Regions from separate parts of the Cobetia amphilecti genome, predicted to be linked through region 1. Evidence: predicted binding sites of a transcription regulator. Region 1 holds the regulator's gene; each other region holds the start of a gene.
What was found. The regulator sigma-54, encoded in region 1, starts transcription at its own class of promoters, with help from an activator protein. The targets are predictions, from matches to a motif close to TGGCACNNNNNTTGCTNT.
Positions count from the first base shown of each region.

Region 1 (3,281 bases):
AACGTGCGCGAGACGCTCGATATCTGTGACACCGCCTATATCGTCGGCGATGGCCAGATCATCGCCCACGGTGATGCGGACTCCATCCTGGCCAACCAGCAGGTGCGCGACGTCTACCTGGGCCACGAGTTCACGCTCTAGGGTCAGCGAATGCGCTGAGCCCACCGGAGGCGAAAGCTTCAAAAGCCGCTGCGTGATTTTATCGCGTAGCGGCTTTTTCATGTCTGACATCAGACGCATGCATGACGTCCATACCACCTTGGTGGAAACATGGCATGCAAGTTGCTTGAATATTCATGACAACCACTTGTCAGTGCCCCGAGTCACGGTATAGCGTAGTAGGCACGTTCCTTTGCCGTGAATTGACTGACTCCATGAAACCCACCCTGCAACTCCGCCTCGGCACCTCGCTGACCATGACGCCGCAGCTCCAGCAAGCGATCCAGCTGCTGCAGCTGTCGACGCTCGACCTGCGTCAGGAGATTCAGCAAGCCCTCGAGTCCAACCCCATGTTGGAGCTCGACGAGGACTACGAGTCGCTGGATGTCATCGAGACACAGGATTCGAGCGAGATCTCCACTGCCGACTCCTCGAGCGAGATTCCCGAGGAATACCCCCTCGACAGTGACTGGTCGGACCTCTACCAGGACCACGCCGGTAGCCTGACCAGCTCCGGCAGTGGCAGCGGGAGTGAAGAAGGGCCGGACTTCGATCGCAATACCAGCGTCGAGAGCCTGCAGGACCACCTGCGCTGGCAGCTGGCGATGACCGACCTCGATGGCCGTGAACGCCAGATGGCAGAGAGCCTGATCGATGCCGTCGACGGTGCCGGCTATCTGAGCCTGTCACTCGACGAACTGGTCGATGGCCTGCGCGGCCAGGGCCTGCCCGGCCTCAAGGCCTCCGAACTCGAGCAGGTATTGCTGCGTCTGCAGCAGTTCGACCCGACCGGCGTCTTCGCCCGTGATCTGCGCGAATGCCTGCTGCTGCAACTGGCACTGCTGCCGGATGATCTGCCGCTGCTGGCGCAGGCGCGCCGCCTGGTACGTCAATTCCTCGAGGCACTGGGCAACGATGACCGCAAGCTGCTCAAGCGCCGCCTGAGCCTCGACGATGACGAGCTGGATCACGTCATCCGCCTGGTGCGCGCGCTCGACCCGCGTCCGGCATCCGCCTGGGGCGAGCCCGCCAGCGATTACGTGATCCCTGACCTGCTGGTACGCCATACCCGCCACGGCTGGCAGGTCGAGCTCAACCCGGAAGCGCTGCCCAAGCTGCGCATCCAGCCGGAATACGCCGCGCTGATCAAGCGTGCCGACAAGTCCGCCGACAATACCTTCCTCAAGGACAACCTGCAGGAAGCCCGCTGGCTGATGAAGAGCCTGTCATCGCGCAATGACACCCTGCTCAAGGTCGGCCGCGAGATCATGGCGCGCCAGATCGACTTCCTCGAGCAAGGCGAGGAAGGCATGAAGCCGCTGATTCTGGCCAACATCGCCGAAGTGGTCGAGATGCATGAGTCGACCATCTCGCGGGTCACGACCCAGAAGTACATCCACACCCCGCGCGGCGTCTTCGAGCTCAAGTTCTTCTTCTCGAGCCAGGTCGGTGGCAGCGGCAGTGGCGACGCCCACTCAAGCACCGCCATTCGTGCCCGCATCCGCAAGCTGATCGCGGAAGAGCCGGCCCGCAAGCCTCTCTCCGACTCACGGCTGGTCGATCTGCTCGCCAGCGATGGCATCGAGGTCGCACGCCGTACCGTGGCCAAGTATCGCGAAGCGATGGGCATCCCCTCCTCCAGCGAGCGCAAGCGTCTGGCCTGACGCGTCACCTGCGGCTGCCATGCCCTGCTTTCACCTCCACAATGGCAGCCGCCGCCAACCTCAAGCGCTGGATTTTCCGCTCATCAGCCTCTGACTTCGCGGGTAGCGGTACGCCTGTCGTGCGCTCTGTCATGCCGTCAACCGCTCATCAATTGCCCGTCATGGGCCATGACGGCGCGCAGGATGACGGTAAAAAACCGCCTTTCCGGCAGCGTCATTCACCGTCAATCGCATGTTTTTAAAGTCACTTTTGCGCGTATTGCACCTGGATGACACCCGGAGAACCTCCCGGAACGCCGCTTGCTCGACGCAATCGAAGCGCCTGAAAGGCGACGTACATGCAGGGATTGGCGACGAAAACCCGCCTTCTTGCGCGTCTTTCACGCACCACCCACCAGACGTGCCCTTGAAGTCCACTCCGATACCCCTCACTGAGTTGAAGACAAGCACTGAGCCACGATGCAGCGCAGCGTTGATCTTTGCGCAAAGCTTGGGCATTGTCGGTACAGACGCTCACGACATCTGACGCCACTGGCAAGGGAGCGAAAACATCGCCAGACGGTGGCCGTCAAGCCTGTTGCAGAGCGTCCGATCAGGGTTTGCTCGTAGTCAAAAAGGGTTACAATTGAATGGCAACCCGCTGGATAAAGGAGCGTGTCCATGCAAGTGAATATCACCGGGCATCATGTGGAACTTACCGATCCTCTCCGCGATTACGTCAACGAGAAGCTCGCTCGCCTCGAACGGCATTACGACAACATCACCAATGTTCAGGTGACACTGTCGATCGAGAAGGAGCGCCAGCAGGCTGCCTGCACCTTGCACGCGGCAGGCGCTGACCTCCACGCCCTGGCAGAAGACCCCAACATGTACGCTGCCATCGACGCGCTCGCCGACAAGCTGGATCGCCAGCTGGTCAAACACAAGGAAAAGTCCCAGGCTCGCTCTCAGGGCACCGGGACCCGTTGACCTTCAGCCATGACACTTGATCAGATCCTTCCCCCCGAGCGCACGCTTTACGGTGTCCCCGGGGGGAGCAAGAAGCGGGTGCTTGAATTCTTCAGCACCTTCATCGCACAGAACATTCCCAGCCTGGATAGCCAGGAAGTCTTCTCGCGCCTGATCGGGCGCGAGAGACTGGGGTCGACCGGCATTGGCCACGGTGTGGCCGTGCCCCATGCACGCAGCCCGCATTGCAAGACGCCAATCGCTGCGTTTCTGAAGCTCGGTGAACCCATCGACTTCGATGCCATCGACGGAGAACCCATCGATCTGCTGTTCGTGCTGCTGGTGCCTGAGGAAGCGGATGAGACCCATCTGACGCTGCTCGGGCAGGTCGCGGAATTGCTCAACTCCCCGACCAATCGCTCGGCCCTGCGCCAGGCAGACAGCCAGCGTGCACTCTTTGAGGCATTGACCCAAGCCATCGCCGAATTACCGGCGCGCTGAATGACAGGC
Region 1 covers NZ_CP136695.1:1,181,507-1,184,787, reverse strand. The annotation lists gene lptB (LPS export ABC transporter ATP-binding protein) at 1-141, shown strand, start outside; gene R1T44_RS05045 (RNA polymerase factor sigma-54) at 375-1,823, shown strand; gene hpf (ribosome hibernation-promoting factor, HPF/YfiA family) at 2,484-2,792, shown strand; gene R1T44_RS05035 (PTS sugar transporter subunit IIA) at 2,802-3,272, shown strand.

Region 2 (3,281 bases), 950 kb from region 1:
CTGTCGGTATGGCCCTGCTGTCGTCATCGTTGTGGGCTTGCCTTCACCGGGAAGGCACTCCGTCAGATGGCGTGACTAGCGAATGTCTGCCTCAACCCCGGCAGTACTTAGACGCTGTAGTACATGTCGAATTCGAGCGGGTGAGTCGCCATGCGCAGGCGCTGGACGTCTTCGCCCTTCAGCTCGAGGTAGGCATCGATCATGTCGTCGGTGAAGACGCCGCCCTGGGTCAGGAACTCACGATCGCCGTCCAGCGCGGTCAGGGCCTGCTCGAGGCTCTCAGCCACGGTCGGGATGGACTTGGCTTCTTCGGCCGGCAGGTCGTAGAGGTTCTTGTCCATCGCGTCGCCCGGGTGGATCTTGTTCTTGATACCGTCGATACCGGCCATCAGCATCGCGGAGAACGCCAGGTACGGGTTGGCCGTCGGATCCGGGAAACGCGCCTCGACACGCTTGCCTTTCGGGCTGGCGGTGTACGGGATACGGATGGAAGCGGAACGGTTGCGGGCAGAGTAGGCCAGCATGACCGGCGCTTCGAAGCCCGGCACCAGACGCTTGTAGGAGTTGGTGGACGCATTGGTGAAGGCGTTCAGGGCACGAGCGTGCTTGATGATGCCGCCAATGTAGTAGAGGGCCATTTCGGACAGACCCGCGTACTCGTCACCGGCGAACTGGTTGTCGCCATCCTTCCAGAAGGACTGGTGAACGTGCATGCCGGAACCGTTGTCACCGACCAGCGGCTTGGGCATGAAGGTCGCGGACTTGCCGTAGGCGTGAGCCACGTTGTGGATCACGTACTTGAGTTCCTGAACCTCATCGGCCTTCTTGACCAGGGTGTTGAACTTGACGCCGATCTCGTTCTGGCCGGCGTTCGCCACTTCGTGGTGGTGAACTTCGACTTCCTGACCGATGGCTTCCAGAGTGTTGCACATGGCAGCACGGATATCGTGGAAGCTGTCGATCGGCGGGACCGGGAAGTAGCCGCCCTTCAGACGCGGACGGTGACCCAGGTTGCCGCCTTCCGGCGTGGAATCGGTCGCCCAGGCACCTTCTTCGGAAGAGATCTTGAACATGGAACCGTTCATCTCGTTCTTCCAGTGCACTTCGTCGAAGATGAAGAATTCCGGCTCCGGACCGAAGAAGGCGGTGTCGCCCAGACCGGTGGACTTCAGGAATTCCTCGGCGCGCTTGGCGACGGAACGCGGATCGCGCTCATAGCCCTGCATGGTGGCCGGCTCGATGACGTCGCAGCGCAGCACCAGGGTGGTGTCTTCGGTGAACGGGTCGAGGAAGGCAGTGCCGTCGTCCGGCATCAGGATCATGTCGGATTCGTTGATGCCCTTCCAACCTTCGATGGAGGAACCATCGAACATCTGGCCGTTCTCGAAGAATTCCTCATCCACTGTACGCGCCGGGATGGAGACGTGCTGCTCCTTGCCCTTGGTGTCGGTGAAGCGCAGATCAACCCACTTGACTTCGTGTTCTTCAATCAGGGCAAGTGTCTTCTCAGCCATGGTAATTCTCCGATGGAGCCGGCGGCTCTGGTTACAGTTGGTGTCAGCGTTGTCTGGGGTTATTGCTCTATTTTGTAAGCCTTTTCTCTCATGGTCGGCGTCGTTATGCCAGCCATCAGACAGGATGCTCTAACAATGCAGCGAGCGTGCCAGAATGGCGCACGCCGCATCGCTCATTTCAGTAAGCTAATGAATATACTGAAAAAAAACATCACCATCTTCATGCATGCAGCACGAAAACCCGACCAAAGATGGGCCGACAAGGTGCAAAAATTCTTGCCGCGCAGTGCAGATTCATCATTTGAGTGCACCAAAAAACGCCATTGCTCCACATTGGTGCAAAGCGCTGAATCCCGGGGATTTCTCCGCTCACACCCGATGATCACGTCAGCATCACATTGCGGTCATTTCTTCCTTTCATCCTCATGTTTGCCTCGACTCACAAGTTTTTTTCATCCGCGACAAGGGCGCGGAAAAGACTTGAGAGACAACCATTTGGGCACTTCAGGCCAATTGAAGGCACTCGCTGACTCGCCTCGTGAATGCACGATGCTGGCAGGAGGCATGCCATGCCCCCTATAATGCGCCCCAAATCACAAGCGCCCGGTACGCGAGCGCCCATTTTCCGCACAGGTTCCCGTCGTGATCGAGAAACTTCGCAACATAGCCATCATCGCCCACGTTGACCACGGTAAAACTACCCTGGTCGACAAGCTCCTGAGTCAGTCTGGCACCCTGGACCGCAAGGCCGAGGGTCAGGAACGCATCATGGATTCCAACGACCAGGAAAAAGAGCGCGGCATCACCATTCTCGCGAAGAACACCGCGATCCAGTGGAACGACTACCACATCAACATCGTGGATACCCCTGGGCACGCTGACTTCGGTGGCGAAGTCGAGCGCGTGATGTCCATGGTCGATTCCGTGCTGCTGCTGGTCGATGCCGTCGATGGCCCGATGCCGCAGACTCGCTTCGTGACCCAGAAGGCATTCGCCCAGGGCCTGAAGCCGATCGTCGTCGTCAACAAGATCGACCGTCCGGGCTCTCGTCCTGACTGGGTCGTTGACCAGATCTTCGATCTGTTCGACAACCTGGGCGCGACTGACGAGCAGCTCGACTTCCCGATCATCTACTGCTCTGCCCTCAACGGCATTGCCGGTATGGATCCGGAAGACCTGAAAGACACCATGGACCCGATGTTCCAGTCCATCGTCGACATCGTCGAGCCGCCGAAGGTCGAGCTGGACGGTCCGTTCCAGATGCAGATCTCCGCACTGGACTACAACAGCTACGTCGGCGTCATCGGTCTGGGTCGCATCAAGCGCGGCGCCGTCAGCCCGGGTCAGCAGGTTTCCATCATCACCAAGGAAGGCGCTGTCCGTAAGGGCAAGATCGGCCAGGTCATGACTCACATGGGTCTGGACCGCGTGCAGACCGACAAGGCGACTGCCGGCGACATCGTCTGCATCACCGGTATCGAGAACCTCGCGATCTCCGACACCATCTGTGACACCGCCACTGTCGAGGCGCTGCCGCCGCTGACCGTCGATGAGCCGACCGTCTCCATGACCTTCCAGGTCAATGACTCTCCGTTCGCCGGTCAGGACGGCAAGTTCGTCACCAGCCGCAACATCCGTGAGCGTCTGGACCAGGAACTGATCCACAACGTCGCACTGCGCGTCGAACAGGGCGAGACTCCGGAGAAATTCGTCGTCTCCGGTCGTGGTGAGCTTCACCTCTCCGTTCTGATCGAATCCATGCGTCGT
Region 2 covers NZ_CP136695.1:230,797-234,077, forward strand. The annotation lists gene glnA (glutamate--ammonia ligase) at 108-1,514, opposite strand; gene typA (translational GTPase TypA) at 2,157-3,281, shown strand, end outside.
Region 2: a site for sigma-54 is predicted at 1,649-1,666, ahead of glnA (glutamate--ammonia ligase). Genes of this name have one in related genera too.

Region 3 (3,281 bases), 360 kb from region 1:
GGCCGCATAGCGATGGAAGATGGTCCAGCCGGGATTGTGCTGCTGGAAGTCGTCCACCGACTGCTCGACATCGACGTCTTCCAGCCCGCGCGTCACCACGCTCATCGGCACCTCCGGCATGCCCTCGTCGTGCAGCCACTCGGCGGCTCTGGCCCGATTGCCGGGGCGGTCCAGCCAGGCGCAGGCATTGAGCAGCGCGCGAATCAGCGCCTGATGCGCCAGCGGATGCTGCTCCGCCCAGTCCTCGCGCACGCCCAGCACCTTTTCCTGCCCGAAGCGCCAGATATCGTGACTGCCCGCCACCACCTGCCCCATGCCCTGCGCCGCCGCCAGGCTGTTCCAGGGCTCACCGACACAGAAGCCATCCAGCGCACCGCTGGCCAGCTGCGCCGCCATCAGCGGCGGCGCCACGGCGCGCATCTCGACGTCGCGGTCCGGATTGATGCCGCCCGCCGCCAGCCAGTAACGCAACAGATAACGGTGCGAGGAGAACGGGTGCACGCTGGCCAGCTTGAGCAGCGGCTCACCGCGCTGCTTGCGCTCGCGCACATGCGCCGCCAGCGCCTTCGCGACCTGCAACGGACTGGATAGGTCGTGGCCGTCCTCGCCGAGGGTGGCCATCAGCGCGCGCGACAGCGTGATGGAGTTGCCGCCCAGATTGAGCGTCATGGCACTGATCACCGGCGTGGCGCGGCCATCCAGGCCCAGAGTCGAGGTCAGCGGCATCAGCGCCAGCATCTGCGCACCCTGCAGCACACCGGTCTGCAGGTCATCACGCAACGCCGCCCACGAGGGTTGCCACTTGAGTGTCACCGCCAGCCCCTCCTCGCGGAAAAGCCCCAACTGCTCAGCGACCACGAAGGGCGCGGCATCATTGAGTGGCATCAGGCCCAGCGTCAGCTGATGGCCATTCAGGGGTACATCTGTGGGCATCACGCACACCTCTTGAACGATCGAGAGAGAAGGACAGTACGGCGACCGGCTCAGCGCCGACGCGCGGCCTTGAGCAGCTCATCGGCCAGCTCATGCAGGGCCAGGCGCCGGTTCATGGCGGTCTTGCGCAGGTATTGGTAGGCGGCATCTTCACTGAGCCCACGCGTCTCCATCACCACGGCCTTGGCACGATCGACGCTGCGCCGCTGCACCAATGTGGTCTGGGTACGGTTGAGCTCCCCCTTGAGCGCACGGTGCGCCTCGAAGCTGGTGATGGCGACCTCGACCATGCTGCGCACCATCGCTGGCATGACGTGGTCCACCACATAGGCCGAGACACCGGCGCCGGCCGCCTCACGCACGAGGTCCGGGGCATCTTCACTGGCCAGCATGATCATCGGCTTGGGATAGCGTCGCCCCAGCTGGCCGAGATGCTCCAGGGTGTCGCGGCTGGGCAGGTCGGCGTCGATGATCACCGCATCGGGCTGATGCTGCTCGACCAGCGCGTGCAGGTCCTCGTGCTCGTCAACGCGCAGCGCCACCTCGAAGCCGGCGCTCAATAGCGCCTGCTCCAGCGCGGCGGAGCGCTCACTGCGGACATCGACGATCAGCACGGTCACGGGCATGTCAGGTTTCCTTGGGTCGGGCATGAGACTTGCCGTACACCCAAGCAGGATTCGTGCCGCAATCTGGTGCAACCCTGCGGCCAAGGGCCTTCAGAGCGGCCGAGCCGAAAGCGTCGCTGCACTGCAATGAGGCACGCGCCTGCCCGACCCTCCCAGCGCCATTCGCGTGCGCCAGACTGGTACCTCGCGCCTCGATGACGCACCGCCAGCGCGCATCGAGCGCGCACCCAGCCCGGGGCACCGCCTGCGCATGCCAACCTATTGCCCTCGCCAAGCCATTGATCTTCTGGGACTTGTCCCGCCCACACCCCCGCAACTGGCGCGCTACTTGCTTTGTTCCTGTCACTTGCCGCACAGACGCTCTGCTGCCGGCAACCATGGCATCACCGACTGCTGCCATCGCTATCCATGACGTGGACCAGGCTCTTCGGAGTACGAGTGCGTCGAACCAGGCCCCTCAATGACGAGGCGCCCTTGCTGTCGTTCATTCACAGCCGTTCGACCACTCGCCGAGCACACCTGACTTCGTGCCCGGCACCGACGCTGAATCAGGAGCCCACTCATGGATATCCGCAACAAGGCCAGCCGCATCCGGCTGTTCAGCTTCAACACCCCGCAAATGCGCGCCTTCCACATGTCGTGGTTCGCCTTCCACGTCTGCTTCTTCGGCTGGTTCGGCATCGCGCCGCTGATGGCCGTGGTGCGTGACGACCTCGGCCTGACCAAGACCCAGATCGGCAACACCATCATCGCCTCCGTCGCCATCACGGTGATCGTGCGTCTCGCCATCGGCGTGCTGTGTGATCGCATCGGGCCACGCAAGGCCTACACCTGGCTGCTGTGCCTCGGCTCGCTGCCGGTGATGTGCATCGGCTTCGCCGACAGCTTCGAATCCTTCTTCCTGGCCCGCCTGGCCATCGGTGCCATCGGCGCCTCCTTCGTCATCACCCAGTACCACACCTCCGTGATGTTCGGCCCCAACGTGGTCGGCACCGCCAACGCCACCACCGCGGGCTGGGGCAACCTGGGCGGCGGCACCACCCAGATGCTGATGCCGCTGGTGATGGCCGGCCTGCTGATGCTGGGCGTCGAGCAGACCCTGGGCTGGCGTCTGGCGATGGTCGTGCCGGGCATCGTGCTGTTCCTGACCGGTATCGCCTACTACTTCTTCACCCAGGATGCGCCGGACGGCAACTTCAGCGAGCTGCGTGAGCGCGGTGAGCTGCCCAAGGCCGAGAAGGAATACAGCATGCGCGCCACCTTCGGCGCGGCAGCACGCGACATCCGCGTCTGGGCCCTGTTCCTCGTCTATGGCGCCTGCTTCGGGGTCGAGCTGACCATCAACAACGTCGCCGCCATCTACTTCTTCGATCACTTCGATCTCGACCTCGCCACCGCCGGTCTCATCGCAGGGCTGTTCGGCCTGATGAACCTGTTCGCCCGCACCCTGGGCGGCGTGTTTTCTGATCTCTTCGCCCGCCAGTCCGGCCTCAAGGGCCGCGTGCGCTGGCTGTTCATCGCGCTGCTGTGTGAAGGCGTGGCGCTGGTCGGCTTCGCCCAGATGGAAACCCTCGCGGTGGCCATCGGCATCATGCTGGTCTTCAGCCTCTTCGTGCAGATGGCGGAAGGCGCGACCTTCGGTATCGTGCCCTTCGTCAATCGCAAGGCACTCGGCGCGGTCGCCGGTATCGTCGGTGCGGGCGGCAACGCGGGCGCGGTCGC
Region 3 covers NZ_CP136695.1:817,683-820,963, reverse strand. The annotation lists gene R1T44_RS03650 (CmpA/NrtA family ABC transporter substrate-binding protein) at 1-933, opposite strand, end outside; gene R1T44_RS03645 (ANTAR domain-containing response regulator) at 984-1,559, opposite strand; gene R1T44_RS03640 (NarK family nitrate/nitrite MFS transporter) at 2,122-3,281, shown strand, end outside.
Region 3: a site for sigma-54 is predicted at 1,601-1,618, ahead of R1T44_RS03645 (ANTAR domain-containing response regulator). Genes of this name have one in related genera too.